DNA from 3 places in the Salinicoccus sp. RF5 genome. Region 3 is predicted to be linked to each of the others. Evidence: predicted binding sites of a transcription regulator. Region 3 holds the regulator's gene; each other region holds the start of a gene.

Region 1 (7,856 bases), on a different contig from region 3:
TGACATTATTATACACCACCCATAGAATGTTAGTTACAAGGGGGAATTGAAATGTCAAATATTGATTATAAGAAGATTTCTGATCAGCCTGAATTCGAGGCGCTTCTCAGAAAGCGGAATAAGTTCATCCTGCCGATCAGCATCTTCTTCATCATCGCTACGCTTATTTTTCCGGTACTGACGGGATACACCGACCTGCTCAATTATGAGGCGTTCGGTAACATTTCATGGGCGTGGATCTACGCAATTATGCTTTTCATCATGGTCTGGACACTTGTCACAATCTACATGAAAAGGGCGAAGGAGTTCGACAAGGAAGCCGATGAAATCATCAGAAAGTACAGGGAAGGGGAATACAAATGAATTTAACAGTCATCATCATGTTCCTGGTGTTTGTTGGGGCAACATTGGTAATTACATATTTTGCTTCCAAGCGCACACAGTCCACGAATGACTTCTATACAGCAGGCGGAGGCCTGACAGGCTGGCAGAACGGCCTGGCAATTTCAGGTGACTATCTGTCGGCGGCTTCATTTCTGGGTATCGCTGGTGCAATCGCCCTGTGGGGATTCGATGGGTTCTTCTATAGTGTCGGCTATTTGACCGCTTATCTGGTCGTTCTGTATATCGTCGCAGAGCCACTCAGGAATTTGGGTAAATACACAGTTGCGGATATGATAGCCGCAAGGTTTGAATTGAAGAAAGTGCGGGCATTTGCAGCCCTCTCTTCCATCACGATCGTCATCTTCTATATGCTTGCCCAGCTTGTTGGCGCAGGCGCACTGATACAGCTTCTATTTGATATACCGTACAGTGTCTCAGTCATCCTGGTAGGCATCATGATGACGATCTATGTCCTGTTCGGTGGGATGACGGCGACGAGCTGGGTGCAGATGGTCAAAGCGGTACTGCTCATGATCGGTACGCTCATCATCTCTTTTCTTGTACTGCTCAACTTCAACTTCAATATATTCGCGATGTTCGGGGAGATGAAGAACATCACGGCACCCGAGCTGGAGGGTCCATTCCTCAATCCGGGATCCCAGGGTTCTTCGCCCCTCAATAACATTTCACTCATCGTCGCGCTGCTGTTCGGTACTGCAGGGCTGCCGCACATCCTCATGAGGTTCTTTACCGTCAAGGATGCGAAGACGGCGAGAAGCTCCGTCATGTGGGCAACATGGATCATAGGCATCTTCTATATCCTGACGATCTTCCTCGGTTTCGGCGCTGCTGCACTGCTGACGCGTGAAGAGATCATCGCTGCGAACCCTGCAGGCAACATGGCTGCACCACTCCTTGCTGAAAGGCTTGGGGGAGACTTCCTCATGTCCTTCGTCGCCGCGGTCGCATTCGCAACGATCCTCGCTGTAGTAGCCGGGCTGGTACTCTCCGGCGCAAGTGCATTTGCACATGATATATACGGTCAGGTGATAAAGAAGGGCAAGATGACGGACAGGGAACAGATGCTGGCGGCAAGGACTGCAGCTTTGAGCGTCAGTGTGCTGTCCATAATCCTTGCACTTTTCGCCCAGAACCAGAACGTGGCGTTCCTGGTCTCCCTGGCATTTTGTGTAGCCGCCAGTGCAAACCTTCCGGTCATCGTCTATACGATCTTCTGGAAGCGCTTCAACACACAGGGGGCGATTGCCGGCATCATCACAGGCTTGGTCGTATCACTGGTACTTGTCATCCTGAGTCCGAACGTAATGGACCCATCCGGAAATGCATTCATTGCCATGGAACCGATATTCCCATTGGATAACCCTGCACTGATTTCTGTACCTGCAGGCTTTATCGGTGCCTTCCTCGGGACATTCCTCGGCAAGGCGGAATCCCACGAAAAGTATCGGGAGGTCAAGGTCAAATCGGTCACAGGCATATCCACTTCGGATGTTTCCCATTAGGTATAAGTTTATCTTATATGAATCAATAAGTTAATTAATTGTTTCTTATGAAAGCGGTAATTTCTTTAGATTACCGCTTTTTCCTTTATGTAAGGGCTTTCGAGCATGATAACGGTAATTTTTTCACAATATAATATATTTTCTTGATTTATTCACAAAGTTCTTGAATTTGATATAATGGGGTAGAAGCCGAAGTGGCTATTCTATGAATTAATAAGAAGGAGAGTCAATATGTCTGACAAAAAAGGTTTAGAAGGTATTGTAGCGGCCGAGTCCCGCATCAGCTCCATCATTGGTTCACAGCTGACTTATTGTGGCTATGAAATCGATGACCTTGCTGAAAATGCATCGTTCGAGGAAGTCGTCTTCCTGCTTTGGAACGATAGGCTCCCGAACCAATCAGAACTGGATGATTTCCAGGCGAAACTATTCGAGCATATGACACTCAACCCGAGAGTCTACAACCATTTCGAAGAATATGCTGCAGATAAGGTCCACCCGATGACGGGCATCCGTACTGCACTGTCATACCTTGCGCATTTCGATCCGAATGCAGAAGATATGAGCGAAGAGGCGAACCAGGAAAAGGCGATCCGCATCCAGGCGAAGGTTGCATCCCTCGTTTCTGCATTCTCAAGGATCCGCAACGGTCAGGAAGTCGTGAAGCCGAAGGAAGGCCTGAGCTACGCAGCCAACTTCCTGTACATGCTGAACGGAGAAGAGCCGAATGACACTGAAGTTGAAGCGATGAACAAGGCGCTTGTACTTCATGCGGACCACGAACTCAATGCCTCCACATTCACTGCACGTGTATGTGTAGCAACGCTGTCGGATGTATATTCCGGTGTCACTGCAGCAGCAGGCGCCCTTAAAGGACCACTCCATGGCGGGGCCAACGAACGCGTGATGCAGATGCTTTCTGAAATCGACTCATCTGATGATGTGGAAAGCTATCTCAAAGAGAAATTTGAGAACAAGGAAAAAATCATGGGCATGGGCCACCGTGTATATAAAGAAGGGGACCCACGCGCCAAATACTTGAAGGATATGTCCAAGAAGCTGACCGAACAGATCGGCGAACCGGATCTTTATGAGAAATCAGTAAAGATTGCTGAAATCGTTGAGAGGGAGAAGGGCCTTCTTCCAAACGTCGACTTCTTCAGTGCGTCCGTGTACCACTCGCTCGGCATCGACCACGACCTGTTTACACCAATCTTTGCGATGAGCCGTGTTTCTGGATGGCTTGCACATATCCTTGAGCAGTATCAGGACAACCGTCTGATCAGACCACGAGCCGAATATGTAGGCCAGATTGACAGAAAATACGAACCTATTGAAGAAAGATAAGCGATCAAGATAAATAATTGGAGGAATAAATTCTATGGCTAGTCAAAAAATCACTACAGACAACGGGGTACTCAACGTACCGGATCAACCTGTCATTCCATTCATCGAAGGAGACGGCATCGGCCCTGACATCTGGAGCGCAGCAAGTAAAGTGCTTGATGCAGCAGTTGAGAAAGCATACGACGGCAAAAAAGGCATCGAATGGAAGGAAGTCCTTGCGGGACAGAAAGCCTACGACAAGACTGGCGAATGGCTGCCGCAGGAAACGCTCGATACGATCGATGAATACCTGCTGGCCATCAAAGGGCCTCTCACAACGCCAATCGGCGGCGGCATCCGTTCCCTCAACGTTGCGTTGAGGCAGGAATTGGATCTCTTCACATGCCTTCGTCCGGTAAGGTATTTCGAAGGCGTACCTTCCCCGCTGAAGCGTCCGGAAGAGACTGACATGGTCATTTTCCGTGAGAACACTGAAGATATCTATGCGGGCATTGAATTCCAGGAAGGTACTGATGATGTCAAGAAAGTCATCGATTTCCTGCAGAATGAAATGGGTGCAAAAAATATCCGTTTCCCTGAAACTTCCGGAATCGGCATCAAACCAGTATCCAAAGAAGGAACGGAAAGGCTCGTCCGCTCTGCAATCAACTATGCGATCGACAACAACCGCCCGTCTGTAACGCTTGTCCACAAAGGGAACATCATGAAGTTCACTGAAGGTGCATTCAAAGCATGGGGTTATGACCTTGCTGAGCGCGAATTCGGAGATAAGGTCTTCACGTGGAAAGAATATGACAAGATCGTCGAGGATGAAGGCAGGGAAGCGGCAGACAAAGCGCAGTCCGAAGCTGAAGCAGCAGGCAAAATCGTCATCAAGGACGCAATTGCAGACATCTTCCTGCAGCAGATCCTCACACGTCCAAAAGACTTCGGTGTCGTAGCGACGATGAACCTGAACGGCGACTATGTTTCCGATGCACTTGCAGCGCAAGTCGGCGGAATCGGCATTGCACCAGGTGCAAACATCAACTATGAGACTGGACACGCCATCTTCGAAGCGACTCATGGTACGGCACCGAAGTACGCAGGACTCGATAAGGTGAATCCATCTTCAGTCATCCTCTCCGGCGTATTGATGCTTGAGCACATCGGATGGCAGGAAGCGGCCGACCTCATCACGAAATCAATGGAGAAGACAATCGCCTCCAAAGTGGTCACTTATGACTTTGCCCGTCTCATGGATGGCGCAACAGAAGTGAAATGTTCCGAATTCGGAGATGAACTGATCAAAAACATGTAATCATGTTTGATGACAAGGAGCGTGGACAGCATGAACAGGAAGAAGATTTCAGTCATTGGTGCCGGATTTACCGGTGCCACGACAGCTTTCATCGCTGCATCAAAAGCATTGGGTGACGTTGTATTGGTTGATATACCACAAGCTGAAGATCCGACCCGGGGCAAAGCCCTGGACATGTCGGAAGCGACGCCTGTGCTGGGTGTTGATGTGGACATTACAGGCACAAGCAGCTATGAAGACACAAAAGACTCCGATATCGTCATCATCACAGCAGGCATAGCCAGAAAGCCGGGTATGAGCAGGGATGACCTTGTGAAGACCAACCAGAAGGTGATGTCCGCCGTTACACGTGAAATCGTCAAATATTCACCGGACTGCTCAATCCTCGTCCTCACCAACCCGGTGGATGCCATGACCTACACTGTGTACAAGGAGTCGGGCTTCCCGAAGAACAGGGTGATCGGCCAATCCGGCGTCCTTGACACAGCGCGGTTCAGAACATTCATAGCCGAAGAGCTGAAGCTTTCCGTCCAGGATGTCCAAGGCTTCGTACTCGGCGGTCATGGTGATGATATGGTGCCATTGATACGCTATTCGAACGTAGGGGGCGTCCCTCTTACAAGCCTGCTGGACCAGGATAAGATTGATGCCATCATCGAACGCACACGGAAGGGTGGGGCGGAAATCGTCAACCTGCTTGGCAGTGGTTCCGCATATTATGCACCTGCTGCAGCTCTTGTAGAAATGGCCGAAGCCATCCTTTCGGATCAGAAACGCGTACTTCCGGCAATCGCATACCTTGAAGGCGAGTACGGCTATGAGGACATCTATCTTGGGGTGCCTACAGTGCTTGGCGCAGAAGGTATTGAGCGCATCATTGAACTGGAGCTCACCGACGAAGAAAAGAGCGGGCTGGATAAATCCAAGGACTCTGTGACGAATGTCATGAACATGTTGAAATAATATTTGTAAAATTCAAGTATGGGTATTATACTGGAAAGGCTGCCAACTGGCGGCCTTTTCGGTTTATAGTTTAAAATGGGAGGAAATTTTTGAAATGGAAGATAGTAGGAAGAAGGATGGTATTTTTCAGAAATTTCTTGATTTTGTAGAGTGGCTGGGCAATAAGCTGCCTCACCCGGTGACCTTGTTTGCGCTTCTTGCAGCGCTGACTCTGGTGGCATCCGCCATTTTGGCAATGTTCGAAATTACGGTGGAACATCCGGGAGAAGATCAGGAAACTGTTTCAATCAATAATCTACTGGACAGTGAAGGAATAAGCTACATATTCTCAAGCATGACCGACAACTTCATCAACTTTGCGCCGCTTGGCGTAGTGCTTGTCACGATGCTTGGGATAGGTGTCGCTGAAAGATCCGGACTGATCAGTGCTGCATTGCGAGGCTTTGTGCTGTCAATACCGAAGCAGCTGATTACTGCCGGACTGGTATTTGCCGGTATCATGTCATCGCTCGCTTCCGACGCAGGATATGTCGTGCTGCCGCCACTTGGAGCGGTGCTGTTCCTCGCGCTGGGAAGACATCCGCTCGCAGGGCTTGCAGCAGCATTTGCCGGTGTTTCTGCCGGCTTCTCTGCTAACCTGCTCCTCAGTGGAACGGACGCGATGCTTGCAGAACTTTCGATCGCAGCTGCATCAGTCATAGACCCCCAATATGCAGAGGGTATGAACGTGGCGATGAACTACTTCTTCATTGCAGCGAGTGTATTCCTGCTCACACTTGTAGGGTGGTTCGTCTCAGATAAGATCGTCGAACCGAGGCTTGGAAGCTTTGATCCGCAGAATGGTGATTCCACTGCAGTGGAGAACACTGATGAAATGAATCCTCTGAAGCCTGTCGAAAAGAAAGGGCTGATCTGGGCAATCATTTCTGCTGTTGTGGGCATCGCGCTTGCATCACTGCTCGTCGTACTGCCGAATTCTCCGATGCGTGGTGACGATTCCATAGGCAATTATATGGACACGATCGTCCAATCTCCGTTCATGAGTGATGGGCTGGTGCCAATCATCGCAATCCTCTTCTTCATACCAGGGCTCGTATATGGACTGATCACGCGCAGCATCAAGAACGACAAGGATGTCGCCAACCAGATGACCGAAACGATGGCTGCCATGGGTATGTTCATCGTCCTGGCATTCACTGCCGGACAGTTCGTTGCATACTTCGCAGAATCCAACATCGGTCTTGTCATCGGCGTGTATGGTGCAGAGCTGCTTGAAGCACTCAACCTTACCGGCATTCCATTGATCATCGGCTTCATGTTAGTAACGGCCGTGGTCAACCTCTTCATCGGAAGTGCCAGCGCCAAATGGGCGATGATGGCACCGATATTCGTGCCGATCATGATGCAGCTCGGATATTCTCCGGAACTGACGACTATGGCATACCGTGTTGCGGATTCATCCACGAACATCATCACACCACTGTTGACATACTTTGCGATCATCATCGCCTTTGCCCAGCAGTACGATAAGAACATCGGCATTGGTACATTGATTTCCGTCATGCTGCCATATTCCATCTTCTTCTTCGTTACATGGGCACTCATGCTCATCGTATGGATGCTTTTCGGAATTCCGCTCGGACCGAATGCACCAATCGAATATACCGGATAACAACAAGGCGCAGCCCAGGCTGCGCCTTTTTCTATGGATTAAACCGCCCTGGAAATGTATAATCTGATATGAAGAGGCTGAGTTGGAGCGGCCGGGACGATTCAGCAGAGAGGAGATATTATAATGAAGAAACTGATTCTGATAGATGGAAACAGCGTCGCTTTCCGTGCATTCTATGGACTGCCGCTGTTGAGCAACCAGAGCGGCCTGCATACGAATGCCATTTTCGGTTACGCAAGGCTTTTGGAGAAATTGATTGCAGATGAGGCACCCACCCATTTCCTCGTTGCCTTCGATGCAGGAAAATCAACTTTCCGGCATAAGCAGTACGAAGAGTACAAGGGGGGCAGGCAGAAGATGCCGCCTGAACTGGGTGAACAGCTCGCCCCGATCCGCAGGCTGATCGATGCGTATGGCATCAAAAGGTATGAACTGGACGAATATGAAGCGGACGACATCATCGGTACCATGAGCAGGAAAGCGGATGAAGAAGGCTTCGAAACGATCATCATCACCGGAGACAGGGACCTCACCCAGCTGGCCAGTGCCAATACGGTCATCTATTATACGAAGAAGGGCATATCGGATATCGATAAATACACCCCGGAATATATCGAGGAGATATATGGACTTGATCCGGAACAGATCGTCGATCTGAAGGGCCTGA
Region 2 (7,856 bases), on a different contig from region 3:
GCAGTTAATGCAACGGTCATCAGTCTGGACGAGGCGCCGAATGGTTACCAAGACTTCGATAAGGGTGCAGCGAAGAAATTCGTCATCGACCCGCATGGTTCATTGAAATAGCATGGCAATCCTTCCCCCATGATTAGGTCATGGGGGAGGGATTGATTATAAGTAAAAGAAATATCTGCTTGGGTGGGTCATATGAAATTGCTTAAAAATGGTTTACCTTTATTAATGACGATTTACATAATAGGATGTTTTTTTCTCACACTGGCGTTTATAGGAGAGATACCCTTCTACGTCATAGCTGTGACTGTTGTGGTGGGATTGTTTATAGATATGGAGGGGAATACTCGAGAAGGCCTGAAGATTGATGGCGTATTGAGCAGAATAATGTATACGGCAGTTATTATTGGAGTGATAACCCATAATCTTTTTGCATAAATATCAATCAATCAGTTCATATTCATATTGCTGATTGTCCACCTTACATCGAGGCAATTGTTCAGTAAGTCAGAATACCTGAGGCAGACTTTAGTGCCTTACGGCAATGAGTGACGAAACTTCAAGGTCACGCAATAGTATTATAATATGAAAAGAAAGCCTCTGAAGGCGGCACAATCCGCTCTCAGGGGCTTTCTTTCTATTCATCCATGTCTGCAACGACTGTCAGCTGATAATCGATCAATATGACGGATCTGACACCTGGTGTGTCGTCTTCACCCTTTTCAACCGGACTGACGTAGTGGCTGACTTTGGAGTCGTATACGCCGTAGGATTCAAGGGGCTTTGTGATTTCAAAGATTTCGTGGAGGTCTTCATCACGCGCTTCCTCCGGTTTTCTTCCCCTGACTTCAGGTATACCTATGGCGTTCGTTCCCCCTTCGACATTGGTGCGTTCCACCAGGTGGGCAAAGGTGAACGGTTCCCCATCCTGGTGCAGGCAATCCGGGGATGATACGGCCCGGTCCTGATCCAATTCGACCATCAGTTTGACGAAGTGTACACCGACATGGATCGGCATGATTTGATCCTCCTCTTTCCAGAATGTCTCCCGGTAGTTCGCCATGATGATTTCCTGGAGCAGACGGTTATTCTGGATGGATGCTCCGATGGAATGGAATTCCCTGTAGGAGCCTGCATGTTCGGGGTTGAACTTTCCCTGGAAGTAGGCCGAATATTCTTCGCCATCTCTTCGGATGGTCGGCAGCCATTCGATGGTGCCGGACGTGGGAAGGACAAGTGCCCGGGAGTATCTGCGGTAGCGGTTTGCTTCCGGGGCATAGTCGTCTATGGGCAGATCTTCGAAGTAGTCGAGTATCTCCTTGTAGTCTGCTTCAATGCCGTCATAATCGAGGCTTGTCATAAGATCGTATTTTGCATATCCATTTTTCTGCAGGTTATTCATTCATATCTGTCCTTATCGGTTAGTTTTGTGACATTGAATATATTAACATGAACCATAATTTTATGACAATTTGATATATGTTCTATTCACTTATGAAACGGCTGAGGAACTGACGGTCTTCGAGGTTCATGAAGTCCACTCCGAACAGTACAAGTATGGAAAGGCCGAGTGTCCAGGCGACGACACTCAACGTCACCCACCAGAAGGTGGCCTTCTGGCTGCCGCCGAGTATGACGGCCATCAGTGCCGTAAAGTGGCTGCCGACGAAGAATGGACCGATGAAGGCGAGGCCCGGCAGCCCGTATTTCTTCCAGATGGCTTCGGCACGCTGCGATTTACGGTCCTTAGTATTGCCTTTCCTTTCCTGTCGTGCGAGATACCATCTTTTGATGCGATCCATCAGGACGATGATCAGAAGCAGTGTGACAAGGTTGCCGAGAATGCCGATGATAAGGGTCATGGTGAAATTCATTCCGCCGAGAATACCGACCGGTACGACGACGAAGGCTTCGAACAACGGAATGGCGGATAATACGAAAACGATGATATAGGCGATGATCAGTGATGTGTTCATTGGATACCTCCGAGCCTGGATTCTATTTGAAAACAGTTTAACACAGAACGCACCCCCGTGGCTTTTATCCCTTCCGCAGAGCCATGAATGTTTCAAAAGGCTGAAAACGTCTATTAAAGATATAAAGCTAAAACTATTGGGAGGAAGACTGATGGACATAAAAAAAGGTGAGAATATGTTCTTTGTCGGGGAGGATGAAGTCAACCCCGAAGCTGAAATCATATTCAGTGTGGATGATGATGGTGACTATGTAGTGGAAAGCACAAGGGTGGACGACAGCCTGAGCGGTGAGGGCGTCGGCTCCCAGCTGGTCGAAACGATGGTCGAGTTCGTCGGCCAAGAGGGCAGGAAGATCGACCCGCAATGCCCATTCACAAGGAATGTCATGGAAAAAGATGATGAAATGAGAAAGCTGATCAAAAACTAATTTGCTGCCGGGGATGAATATTCCCCGGCTTTTTCTGTATAATGGGGAAATATAGTGCTGTGATTTTGAAAGGATGAAGTAAATTGGCTAAAAGTGTAGTACTCGCCGAAAAACCTTCTGTGGCCAGGGATATTGCGAAAGTATTGAACTGCCATAAGAAAGGCAATGGATTCATTGAAGGGGATAAATACATAGTGACATGGGCGCTCGGCCATCTCGTGACGCTTGCGGACCCTGAAAGCTATGACAATAAATATAAGACATGGAACCTGGATGATCTGCCGATGCTGCCTGAACCGCTCAGGCTGACTGTGATCAACAAGGCGCGCGGACAGTTCAATGCGGTGAAGTCCCAACTGCTCCGCAAGGATGCAGACAGGATCATCATCGCGACGGATGCCGGGAGGGAAGGGGAACTTGTTGCTCGCTGGATCATCAAGAAGGCGAAGGTCAACAAGCCCATTGAACGCCTGTGGATCTCATCTGTAACGGATAAGGCGATCAGTGAGGGCTTCCGCAACCTCAAGCCCGGGAAGAACTATGAAAACCTCTATGAGGCCGCAGTGGCCCGTTCGGAAGCGGACTGGTACATCGGCCTGAATGCCTCCCGTGCATTGACGACGAAGTTCAATGCACAGCTCAATTGCGGACGTGTGCAGACACCGACACTTGCGATGATCGAGAGCAGGGAAGAGGAGATCCGGAACTTCAAACCGAAGACATACTACGGGATTGAAGCGCTGACGGACAAGTTGAAATTGACGTGGCAGGATCAGAAAGGGAACAGCCGGAGCTTCGACAAGGAAAAGCTGGATGGTCTGGTCAACAAGGTGGACGGCAGTCCGCTGACGGTCGATTCGGTGGAAAGCAAGCCGAAGAAGACGTTCGCTCCAGGGCTTTATGACTTGACGGAGCTTCAGAGGGATGCCAACAAGCAGTTCGGCTTCTCTGCAAAAGAGACATTGAATGTCCTGCAGGGACTCTACGAGCGTCATAAGGTCGTCACCTACCCGAGGACGGATTCAAGATACCTGTCAAAAGACATCGTACCGACATTGCCGGAGCGGCTGAAGGCATGCGGCATCGGGGACTACCGTGCCACAGCGACACGCATACTGAGAGGTAAGATACAGGCGAACAAGTCCTTCGTCGACGACAGCAAGGTCAGCGACCACCATGCGATCATCCCGACGGAGAACCATGTCCACATCTCGGATTTCAACGAACGGGAGCGCAGGCTCTACGACATGATCATCAAAAGGTTCCTCGCCGTCCTTCTGCCACCGCATGAGTACGAGCAGGTGACTGTAAAGGCCACAGCCGCGGGCGAGACATTCATTGCCAAGGGCAGGACCGTCCTCAAGGAAGGCTGGAAAGCCGCCTACTCCAATCATTTTGATGAAGAGGAGACGGATGATGTCAAGGACCAGCAGCTTCCGAAACTCGAAAAGGGTGAGACTCTCCAGGTGCATCGTGTAAGCCAGACTTCCGGTCAGACGAAGGCGCCCGCACGCTTTACGGAAGCGACGCTGCTGTCTGCGATGGAGAATCCGGCAAAGTACATGGAAGTCCAGGACAAGAAGTTGAAATCGATACTCGACTCGACCGGTGGACTCGGTACCGTCGCGACACGGGCAGACATCATCGACAAGCTGTTCAATTCATTCCTGATAGAAAAGAACGGTCAGGCCATCAGGATCACTTCAAAAGGCAGGCAGCTGCTGGACCTCGTTCCTGATGCGCTCAGGTCCCCTGCGACAACAGCGGTCTGGGAACAGAAGCTCGAAGGCATCGCCAAGGGCCAGTTGAAGAAGGAGGATTTCATCAAGGAAATGAAATCCCATACGAAGGCCATAACCCAGGAGATCAAGGAAAGCGACAAGAAGTTCAAGCACGACAACATATCCGGCAAGTCCTGCCCCGACTGCGGCAAGCCATTGCTTGAAGTCAACGGCAAGAAGGGCAAGATGCTCGTCTGCCAGGACAGGGAATGCGGCCACCGCAAGAATGTCGCCCGCGTCACCAATGCACGCTGCCCGAAATGCAAGAAGAAGATGACGCTGAGCGGCGAAGGTGACGGCCAGATCTTCACGTGCAAATGCGGCTACAGGGAGAAGCTGTCCGCCTTCGAGGCAAGACGCAAGAAGGAAGGGCGCGGAAAGGTCGACAAGCGTACCGTCCGCAAGTATATGAAGGAGCAGGAGGACGAGGCGCCGATCAACAATGCGCTCGCCGAACAGCTCAAATCACTGAACCTCGACAAGTAGGGCAGCAACTGCAGGTGTTGAAAGCGGATTTGTATTTTGAAGTATCATGTGGCATAATACCTTTCATAGTTTGAATGAACGACAAAAACTGATGCAACACCTCATGACAGAGCATTATATGGAAACTTGTCCAAAGGATTGGAACCCATGCATCTGAATAAAAAGGAGAGGTATTTTGACACGTTGTAGAAATTGTGGAGACAATTGGAACGTAAGGGCAACACTCAAGCGATATACAACATCCACCCCGGGAATGCCATGTCCATCGTGCGGGGAAGTACAGTACCTGTCCAGGGAATATAGGGAACGCAGTATGCTTGTGACTCTGCTCATCCCTTTGCTTATGCTGATTCCGGCTTTCTTCAACATTCCCGTCGTCGCAATGGCAATACTGTTCGTTGCAGCTTTTACCGCAATCGCCGTTATCCATCTGGCCACCATCGAGCTGGCGGATGAGCAGGAAACATGGCGGCAGAGACTGTATGAGTAATATATAAGTTAGAGTAAAACAGTTTTCATTGAAGGGCTGCCTGAGTCAGGCAGCTTTTGTTTATTTATTCACAAAAATGTTATTTTCTGATCCTCTCCGCGATATTGCCCCGTAATATAATGGGGGCAAGAGGTGAGACGATGAAATTCAAAAAACAGAATCAGCATGGGGCGTGGGCGATGGTGTTCATGCCATTGGTTATCGGTATGGTGGCCGGAGGGTTCCATCCGGCACAGCTTTTCTACATGGCAGGCTGGCTAATGATCTTCTTCATGGCGGACCATGTATTGTTCTTCATCAAGAAACGGCGGAAGGGGGAGTATGGCTACCTGAAGGCGGCGGTTTTATTCTTTGTCCTTTCAGCAGCCCTGTTCATCTATCCATTGATGGTCGATTACCGTATATTCTTCTTTTTCCTCATGATGCTGCCGTTCGGTGCAGTGAACGTATATTTCGCGTCGATCAGGGATGAACGCAACATCTTCAATGACATATCCGCCATCACAATTTTTGCGCTCGCAGGAGGCGGCATCGCCTTCCTCAATCTGCATGTGCTGTCGTGGCCGGTAATATTCGTCATCATCATCAGCATACTGTTCTTTACGAGTACAGCCCTTTTCGTCAAGACGATGATCCGGGAGAAGAAGAATCCGAAATACAGGATTGCATCGTATGCATATCATGGAATTGTATTCATCATCATGCTCAGCGCACACTGGATATTGGCACTCGCCTTCCTGCTTAGCCTGGTCCGTGCCGTGGCACTATACGGCCGGGGCTGGAAGATGAAGCAGATCGGCATTCTGGAGATTGTGCATGCAGTATGGATGACCACACTCGTATCCGTACACATCACAAATTTCATGTGATTCATAAGCATGGGGGCCGGAAGGGCCCCCGTGCTTCTTTGATATAATGGAGTCAGAGGGATTGTGAAGAGGGGGCTATTGATGTGGATGACCTTTATGAGATTGCGAAAGAGAGGCTGAACACCAGAACGACGAGCAGGAAAGGAAAAATGGGACACGTTGCAGCAGCGCTTATGACTGCAGAAGGCAATATATATACAGGCGTCGCGCTCGACCTGCCGTCTTCCATCGGCTTCTGTGCAGAGCATTCGGCGATTGCTGCAATGGTGACTTCCGGTGAATATGATATCGCGAGAATCATAGCTGTACATGAGGATGGCAGCATCCTTCCTCCCTGCGGCCGGTGCCGGGAACTGATCAACCAGGTCGGTGAGGACAACTACGGATGTGAAATCGGACTCGCAGGTAGGACCGTCCGTCTGGAGGAACTGCTGCCTGAGAGATGGGATGAGAAATATCTCCATCCGGATGCTTAGGCAGACATTCCGCAGCAGGCTGTAGTAATATATGAAACATACTTAATGTTGGAAAGGTGAGAGGATATGACACATTTCAATGAAATCAACACCGTTGCCCAGGGCAACACGAAACGGCTTCAGAAAACCATCCCGGATACGATGAAGCGTTTTAAAGATCTTCAGGATGCGGCCTATAAATCCGGTGCACTGGATAAGAAGACGAAGGAGTTTGCCGCACTGGCCTACGCAATCGCAGACAAGTGTGAAGGATGCATCGGCAATCATGTGAACAAGCTGATCAAGCTCGGTGCAACGCGAGAAGAGGTTGCTGAAATTGCAGGTGTAGCCATCGTCATGGGCGGCGGTCCCGGCAGTGTATATGGCGGCAAGGCCCTCCAGGCATATGACGATGCTACAGAAGAGGATTGAGCATCCAGGCAGAAAAAAGGGACCAGATGGATTGCTATCCATCTGGTCCCTTTCCTGTCTCAACTTTCATACGCCTGTTTCAGTGCTTCAAGGTCGATCTTCTTCATCTCGAGGAAAGCCTGTGTGACTTTCCGTAACTGTTCCGGTGAGCCATTCGACATCATCTCATTCATTTCCTTCGGGATGATCTGCCATTATACACCGAATTTGTCCTCGACCCAGCCGCACTGTTCCGCTTCAGGCTCTGCGGATAACGCGTCCCAGTAGTAGTCGACCACCTTCTGGTCCTCACGTAGCACCATAAGGGAGATTGCTTCATTGAAGTTGAATTCATGCGGGCCGGCACTGTCCATTGCAGAGAACCACTGGCCTTCGAGCATGAAATCCAAGTACATGACCGAGCCGGGCAGGTGAGGGGGCGTATCCTCCGGAAATCTGGCGATTTCCCCCATTCGGGAGTTTTCGAAGACTGAAAGATAGAATTCCAGGGCGTCTTCGCATTTTCCGAGATTCTGATCGATGAACATCAGGGAAGGGACGATCTTCGGCCAATCGCCCGCCTCGGGGCCACCAAGAATGAGCTGCCATGAGACTCCGAACTTGTCTTCGACCGAGCCGTATTTCTTGCTGAAGGGGTATTCATCGAGCGGCATGAGTGCAGTGCCACCGTCAATCAAAGCATTCCAGGTCTTCTCCAGATTCCGCTCCGCCTCCTCATCTTTTAAGGGGTCGAAATTGATGAAGAAGGAGATGGATGGGTTGAACGTGAAGTAGGAGCCTGCGTTGATGGCCATGAATCTGTAGCCATAGAGTTCAAAAGAAAGCTACTGTGCATCACCGGATGGCGTATCGTGCAGTGTCGTACGGTCTGTAAGCTTCGATTCCGGGAACATGGACATGTAGAATTCCACTGCTTCTTCTGCTTCCGTGTCAAACCATAGGT
Region 3 (7,856 bases):
TGTCTTCCCTCTCCTCTCACCCTAGCTTGTGTAGATTAATAATAACAAAATAATCAATCAATTATAAGCAGAATTGAAATTAATCTATGTTTGAATATTGAAATTACGTTTACTCTACCCTTGATCGAGTACCTGTTTCGAAGATAGCTGCTTCAAACTGTATCTGGTCATCTTGACATGACAGCTGCCGATTTCCGTGGAGACCTCCATGCCCGTCGCCCTATCGGAGGGGAAGATGCGTGCTGTCATTACCGCTTCCCCGTCATTGGCGAAGATTTCGATGCTTGAGACATCAACGAATATATGAAGGCTTGTAAGCGGAGCATCAAGTACAACCTTCCTCTCTGTTCCATCCACATTCTCGGGCATTGCACCGCTGAAGGCAGTATCCAGAATAAGCGTCTGAGTATCCGTTTCATAGATCAGGCTCGTCTGCTCCCTCCTGCTCACCCTCAGGTCGATATGGATGCGGGTCGCGTCATTCTCAAGGATATCCATGACGAGTTCGTAGTTGTCCCCATAGAAATCCCTCACTTTTTTTGGACGGTGGTTGAAATACCCTTCAGCCGTCATCTCCGCTTCCCTCAGTTTCCTGAGTGACGCAGCCGGCCTCTGCTTCAACCGCCCCGCCTCAATAGACAGTTCGCGGGGAAGCGTCAGGCAGTGCGACCAGGCATCCCCAGTTGGATAAACCGTCTCCTTCATCCCCATCCAGCCGATCATCAGCCGTTCCCCATCCCCGTTGAGGACCGTCTGCGGTGCATAGAAATCGAATCCATGGTCCAATTCATGGAACGAACCATGGTCGAGCGTCAATGCTTCACAATCCGACTCCCCGATGATATATCCCGACTGATATATGTTCCAATAGCTGTTCCTGTACTTGTCGAGCCCCTGGGGACAGAACATGAATACCTGGTGGCCATCCAATTCAAAATAATCCGGTGCTTCCCACATGAAGCCGAACTGGTCGAGTTCTGTCTTCAATTCCCCCCTGTACTCGAATGCTGAAGGTGTTTCCCCGGCAAAGACGAGGAGGCGCCCGTACTCTTCTGATGAAGTCGCCCCGAGCAGCATGAAACACCTGCCATTCTCGTACCAGACTTTCGGGTCCTTCATCAACCAGCCGTACTCGGGCGGTACGCCTTTGATGATGGGTACGGCCCTGTCCGGATGGAGGATGCCCGCCTGTATCTTTAAGGGGGTATATTGCTGATACACCGTGTTCGAACGCACTTCAGTGTGGTAGAGGTGGATATCTTCTTCCATTACAAAAGCGGAGCCTGAATAGGCTCCGTCCGACAACATCTTTACTATTCCCCTGTTCTCAAAATAAACAAGGTCACCCGAAGTCACATGATATAGGCATCTCGTTCTTTTGTCGGCAAAGGGGGACCATTGATAGAAGATATGGTACATACCCTCGTGGTGGACGAATCCGGCAATCGAATTCATGCTGCCGGCAATGGGCTGTACATGGTATTTCTGCCTCCACTGGTCATCCTGTGCCTGTTCAAGCCGTTCATTCAATGAGTCATTGTCCGCTTCTCCCAACGTTTTAAACGCTTCAGTGTTCGAATCGAATTTCACCCTGAATACCTCCCTAGTCGGAATCCAAAGATTCTTCTATTGCCTTCTGTTCTGCCTTCAAATGCCTCCGATAGCCGATTTTTGAGATGTATATGCTGATTTCGTATAGTACGATCATTGGTATCGTCAGCATGATATGCGTCATCAGATCTGGCGGGGCAATGAGCGCCGCAATCACCAGAAGGATGAAATAGGCATACTTTCTGTTCTTCTTGAGGAACATCGGCGTCAACAGGCCAAGCTGTGTCAGGAAAAGCACCAGGATCGGCATCTGGAAGATGACGCCGAATGGCAGGACCGTCCTGAAGAGGAACCCGAAATACTGGTTGATGCCGATGGTCGTCTCGATCCCCATGTCTTCCGAAAGATCGAAAGTGAACTGGATGATATAGGGTACGAGAACGAAGTAGCCGAAAGCCATGCCGATCAGCATGAGGATCATGACGATCGGGATGTAGCTCAGCGTCAACTTCCGTTCATTGCCATACAACCCCGGTGCCACAAATGCCCAAAGCTGATACATGATGACCGGCAACACCACTACAAGACCGATTATGACGATCACGAGCAGATAGATCTTCAACGGGTCCGTGACCTGGAATGCGTGCATTTGGATCGACTCTGCCCATGGGGCATTCTGCATCTGGTATATCAGTGGCTTGGAGAGGAAAAACCCTATAATCAACGCGCCGACAAAGAAATACATGACAATGAGCAGACGCTTCCTCAACTCTTCCAGGTGCTCGGTAAATTCTTTTTTTTCCGAGTCTGTCATCTTACTTTTCACCTCTTTAAACTCTTTAAAAAAAGGTGGCTTTCGCCACCTCCAAATCTTTATACTTTTGTTTCTTCAGCTTTTTCAACTTCAACCGCTTCAATTTTCTTCGGCTGCTTTTTTCTCTCGAGTTCTTCTTCGTCATCATCATCCGTAGCAAGGCCCTTGGTTGCGTCTTTAAATTCCTTTAAAGTGGAGCCCATTGCGCGTCCGAACTGAGGAAGCTTCTTGGGTCCGAATATGATCAATGCTACCACAGCGATTACAATCATACTTGTCGGCCCTACTGCCATAAGTGTCCCCGGCATAAACATTTCAAGCATATTACCCCTCCTAGATATGTTTCATATAAAAGAATAGCGCCTGCAATTCAACACTCAAATCTATATTGTGTACATAGATTCCATCATTTACGTCCAATCTGATAGGCGTGAAGTTGAGTATACCCTTGATGCCCGCATCTACAAGCCGTTCAGCCATCGCCTGGCTGACCTCTGCCGGCAGGGTGAGTATCGCAACGTCTATGTTATGTCTACTGACCATATCTTCAAGTTCATCTGGATGATATACTAATGTATCGTTGATGGATGTTCCAACAATTTCATCATTGCTGTCAAAGGCGGCAACTACGTTCATTCTATCATTTATATTACTGAATTTGTAGTTTAATAACGCGCTGCCCAGATTGCCGGCACCAATGATCGCAACATTCTTCACTTCATTCCCCTGGATGTGTTCCATGAAGAAGTTCAGAAGGCTTTTGACATTGTAGCCGTACCCTTTTCTACCAAGCTCCCCAAAATAGGAGAAGTCTCGCCTTATAGTGGCAGAGTCAATATCCAATGCCTCACTGATCTCTCTGGATGAGACTCTGTCCACACCGGATTTTTCAGCGTTCTTAAAAAATCTATAGTATAAAGGGAGACGTTTCATAGTTGCATTTGGGATTTTCTTTTTACTGTTCAAATGTCCCACACCTCGTTTATTACACTCTGTTGATATATTATAGCATATCTCGATTTTCATAGTGTAGTCAACGTCGTTTAATTTCATCGTTTTTTTTATTTATTTATTGTAGACTTGAAGAAAGTGAGGTAATGAATATGATAGTGATGCAGTTGGGAAATGTAAAGAAATCATTCGGTACAGACATGATTTTTGAAAATATAAATCTTGAAATAAAAAAGGGCGAAACCGTCGGCATCGTGGGGAAGAACGGTGCCGGAAAGACCACGCTCATGAAAATGATGGCAGGCGAACTTGGGCTTGATGAGGGGCAGATCACCACTCCGAAAGGCATCTCCATCGGCTACCTGACCCAGCAGATGACACTGGAATCCTCCCAGACTGTGCAGGATGAAATGATGCGGCCGTTCTCGCACCTGCTCCACATCCAGGAGGAGATGCAGAAAGTAACGACTTGGCTGGCAGAACATGACTACGACGATCCTGCCTACAGCGAGCAGGTGGAACGTTATGATACCCTGCAGAATTCATTCGAGTCCCAGGGAGGGTACACGATCGATGCACAGATCAAGACGGTCATCACCGGACTCAATTTCACCAAGGACGACCTCGACCGCAACGTCGATGCATTCTCGGGCGGCCAGAAGACACGCCTCGCCCTGGGCCAGATGCTGCTGTCAAAGCCGGACCTGCTCCTTCTCGATGAACCGACCAACCACCTGGACATGGACACCGTGGCTTGGCTTGAACAGTACCTGAACAGTTTTACAGGTGCAATCGCAATCATCAGCCATGACCGCTACTTCCTCGACCGCACGGTCGATAAGATCTTTGAAGTGGAGATGAACCGTGGGACACTCTATCACTCGAACTATACAAAGTACGTGAAGGAAAAGGAAAAGAACTACAGCCTTCGCATGAAAGCCTACGAACATCAGCAGAAGGAGATCAAACAGCTCGAAACCTTCGTCGAAAAGAACATCGCACGGGCTTCGACGAGCAATATGGCAAAAAGCCGCCGCAAGAAGCTTGAGCAGATGGACCGGATGGATACGCCGCAGATCGACAGAAAAAGTGCACGTTTCTCCTTCGATATAAAAAGGGAGAGTGGAAACGATGTCCTCCGTATCAAGAGCCTCGACATCGGATATGAAGAGACGCTGAACAGCGGCATCACCCTGAACGTCGATAAGGGGGACCGTCTGGCGATCATCGGTCCGAATGGTATCGGAAAATCCACGCTCGTCAAAACCATTGCGAAGAAACTGCCCCGTCATGCGGGAGAAATCATCTACGGCACGAATGTCTCCATCGGCTACTATGACCAGAAGCAGGCCGAATTCACCTCCAACAGGAATGTCCTCGAAGAACTGTGGCATGAATATCCGAACATGAATGAAAGTGATGTCCGCAAAGTGCTGGGGCGTTTCCTGTTTACGCAGGATGAAGTGATGAAGAGTGTCAACGATCTGAGCGGTGGGGAAAAAGCCCGCATCCAGCTGGCTAAACTGATGCTTGAGAAGAATAACCTGCTCATTCTTGACGAGCCCACCAACCACCTGGACATCGACAGCAAGGAAGTGCTGGAGGAGGCGCTCCAGAACTTCCCCGGCACCATACTATTCGTCTCCCATGATCGGTATTTCATCGACCGCATCGCCACCAAGATAGTGGAGATGGATCTTCAGCATCTCCAGACCTACAACGGGGACTATAGCTACTATCGTCATAAGAAGGAAGAACAGGCTTCCCTCGCAATCCAAGTGGAGAAGCAGGAGGACAAAGGGCCGAACGGCACGGATTATGAACAGCAGAAGCAGAAAAGGAACGAGATGCAGAAGCTGAAGCGCAGCACAAGCAGGATGGAAGAACGCATCCAGGCGCTCGAAGAGGAAATTGCAGCGACCGAACAAAAACTTGCCGAACCTGAAGTTTACGGGGACTATGAGAAGGCTTCAGAGTACAATGAGCAGCTGAATGCCCAGAAGGCACAGCTCGATGAACTGATGATCGAATGGGCTGCATTGGAGGAACAGCTGGAAGAGATATAAACCTATTGCGAACACAGGTTCCATTTTAATGGAGATGACGGGAAATGGACTTAACCACATTTTTATTCACATCTGAAAGTGCACAGCACTGCATAATGCAGCGGTCCATCCACAGGAGGAATAAGTTATACACATAGTTGTGCACATTTATATCCCCAGTACCCGCGACGTTTAAACAGCTTTTCGCATTTTTATCAACAAGTTATCCACAAGCTGTTTAAAACAAATGTTCCGTATTGACAATCAAGGATGATACAAGAAAGCCATGTCCCAAAATCAAGGGACATGGCTTTCTATATACTGTATTCTTCTATATCGATGAAGTTCCTGCCATTCAGATCGAGTGTACCGAAGGCATTATTATTATAGAGATGATAGGCTGCAGCGCCGATCATCGCTGCATTGTCGGTACAATACTTCAGCTGGGGTATGCTGAGCTTTATTCCCTGCTCCTGGCAGAGCATTTCAAAGCGGGACCTCAATCCACTGTTGGCGGCGACGCCTCCTGCAATGATCAGGTGGTCCACTCCGTAGTTTCCAACAGCCATCATGGTCTTTTTCGTCAGCACATCAACGACGCTCTCCTGGAAGCTTCTCGCCACATCCGCCTTGTCTATGGCAAGTTCCTTCTGCCTGTAATTGTGAAGTGTGTTGATGACTGAGGACTTCAGTCCGCTGAAACTGAAATCATAGCTGTCCGGTTCCAGGTAGGGTCTTGGAAAGTTGAAAGTATCTTCCCCTTCCCTGCTCAGACGGTCGATATGGGGGCCGCCAGGATAAGGCAGACCGATGACTCTCGCTACCTTGTCATATGCTTCACCCACTGCATCGTCCCTTGTTTCCCCGATGACCTCGAAAGACATGTGATCCTTCATATAAATCAGCTCCGTATGCCCTCCAGAAACAATGAGGGAGATGAGGGGAAATTCAAGTTCCTCCTCCAACTGGTTTGCATATATGTGGCCTGCGATATGATGTACGGGAATGAGGGGCAGGTCATGTGCAAAACTGAATGCCTTGGCGGCATTGATGCCGACCAGCAATGCGCCGATCAATCCCGGCCCTTCCGTTACTGCTACGGCGGAAAGGTCTGACGGGAGGAGTTCTGCTTCCTCCAACGCCTGCTCAATCACTACTGTGATGGTTTCAACATGGTGCCTTGAAGCCACTTCCGGTACCACACCACCGAAACGCTTATGGCTTTCTATCTGGCTGACGACCACATTCGACAGTATTTCATTCCCATTTTTCACGATGCTGCACGCTGTTTCATCACAGCTCGTCTCAATGCTCAGTATGATCACTTCTTCATTCATTCAGGCTCACCCACATGACATGTGCATCCTTTCCCGGTCCATAATAGTCCTTCCGTATTCCCCCATAGAGGAATCCTTCCTTTTCATACAGCTTCATGGCCCTATGATTGTCTATGCTCACTTCCAATGAAAGTATATCTGCAGATTCACCCGCATATTCCTTTGCATGCTGAAGAAGCTGACGGCCATAGCCATTGCCCTGTTCTCTTCTGTCCACGGCAATTGTGGTGATCTGACTCTGATCTATGACGAGCCATACGCCACAGTAGCCCACTATCCTGCCTTCCTTTTCGAGGACGAAATAATAGGCAAACTGATTTGCTGTCAGTTCCCTGAGAAAAGATTCGATGTTCCATGATGTATTCGGAAATGAGGCTGATTCGATTTCATATACAGCTTCCAGATCATCAACTTCCATTCTTCTTATGACTGTGTGCGCTCCATCCAATTTTTCTCAGCCTCCGATACTTTTAAATATTCAGGCACCATCTGATGTACATCCTCCTGGCGTAGAATGGATGTGTACTTCTCTACAGAACTGATGCGTGGGACGGCGTGTGTAAATGTCTCAAGGCCGCTGCTGAACTTCTCATCGGCATCTGCAAGTACGACGCCCCCATCATGTGCCTTCAATGAATCAAGCACCGTTTCAAGCTTCATATACCCTGCATCCATCACTTCTTCCAATGTGCTGCCTTCCAGTTGATAGATTGCTGTGTAGACATTGCCCCTCCGGCCATCAAACATTGGTGCCGTGATTCCTTCCCTGCCTGATGAAGCTGCTATGACAGCAAGAGAAGAAACGGAATAAAGGGGTATATTCAATGAATGTGCCAGCGTCTTGGCGATGGTTACACCGATACGCACCCCCGTGTAGGAGCCTGGCCCCCGCGCAACGATGATGCGGTCAATGTCCTCACGCTTGTAGTCCGTCATTTTAAATAGTTCATTGATGTATACCATCAATGTAGCAGAATGGGTCTTTTTCACAGCGGTATTAATTTCTGCCTGGCAATACCCATCCTTGTTGATTGCGACGGATAATGGCCTGTTGGAAGTATCAATCAGAAGGGAAATCATTTTCAAGAGCCTCCAGTATTCTAGTGTATGCGGTCCCCTTTGCAGCAAAGCTGAAACAGCGTCTTTCATCATCAAGCG

What was found. Region 3 encodes Rex, which represses fermentation and respiration genes when NADH is low (regulators of the CRP and FNR family bind a similar motif). Its sites were predicted from a motif close to TTGTGAAATATTTCACAA; they were not measured.
Region 1: a site for Rex is predicted at 2,019-2,036, ahead of LLU09_RS00970 (citrate synthase). Genes of this name have one in related genera too.
Region 2: a site for Rex is predicted at 5,214-5,231, ahead of LLU09_RS02325 (YwiC-like family protein). Genes of this name have one in related genera too.

The regions. Positions count from the first base shown of each region.
Region 1 is NZ_JAJGRC010000001.1:159,156-167,011, forward strand. Features, by position in the region: gene LLU09_RS00960 (DUF485 domain-containing protein) at 52-363, shown strand; gene LLU09_RS00965 (solute symporter family protein) at 360-1,907, shown strand; gene LLU09_RS00970 (citrate synthase) at 2,139-3,254, shown strand; gene icd (NADP-dependent isocitrate dehydrogenase) at 3,289-4,554, shown strand; gene mdh (malate dehydrogenase) at 4,564-5,517, shown strand; gene LLU09_RS00985 (AbgT family transporter) at 5,612-7,189, shown strand; gene polA (DNA polymerase I) at 7,313-7,856, shown strand, end outside.
Region 2 is NZ_JAJGRC010000001.1:418,137-425,992, reverse strand. Features, by position in the region: gene fdhA (formaldehyde dehydrogenase, glutathione-independent) at 1-111, shown strand, start outside; gene LLU09_RS02355 (hypothetical protein) at 193-435, shown strand; gene LLU09_RS02350 (2OG-Fe dioxygenase family protein) at 635-1,399, opposite strand; gene LLU09_RS02345 (small multi-drug export protein) at 1,482-1,973, opposite strand; gene LLU09_RS02340 (GNAT family N-acetyltransferase) at 2,125-2,400, shown strand; gene LLU09_RS02335 (DNA topoisomerase III) at 2,484-4,667, shown strand; gene LLU09_RS02330 (TIGR04104 family putative zinc finger protein) at 4,843-5,157, shown strand; gene LLU09_RS02325 (YwiC-like family protein) at 5,298-6,026, shown strand; gene LLU09_RS02320 (cytidine deaminase family protein) at 6,110-6,502, shown strand; gene LLU09_RS02315 (carboxymuconolactone decarboxylase family protein) at 6,569-6,913, shown strand; gene LLU09_RS12650 (VOC family protein) at 7,108-7,455, opposite strand; partial or broken gene LLU09_RS12645 (VOC family protein) at 7,501-7,856, opposite strand, start outside.
Region 3 is NZ_JAJGRC010000003.1:600-8,455, reverse strand. Features, by position in the region: gene LLU09_RS09265 (MurR/RpiR family transcriptional regulator) at 1-1, opposite strand, end outside; gene LLU09_RS09260 (glycoside hydrolase family 32 protein) at 115-1,590, opposite strand; gene tatC (twin-arginine translocase subunit TatC) at 1,604-2,365, opposite strand; gene LLU09_RS09250 (twin-arginine translocase TatA/TatE family subunit) at 2,425-2,658, opposite strand; gene LLU09_RS09245 (redox-sensing transcriptional repressor Rex) at 2,699-3,331, opposite strand; gene LLU09_RS09240 (ABC-F family ATP-binding cassette domain-containing protein) at 3,469-5,382, shown strand; gene tsaD (tRNA (adenosine(37)-N6)-threonylcarbamoyltransferase complex transferase subunit TsaD) at 5,676-6,698, opposite strand; gene rimI (ribosomal protein S18-alanine N-acetyltransferase) at 6,691-7,116, opposite strand; gene tsaB (tRNA (adenosine(37)-N6)-threonylcarbamoyltransferase complex dimerization subunit type 1 TsaB) at 7,122-7,778, opposite strand; gene tsaE (tRNA (adenosine(37)-N6)-threonylcarbamoyltransferase complex ATPase subunit type 1 TsaE) at 7,759-7,856, opposite strand, start outside.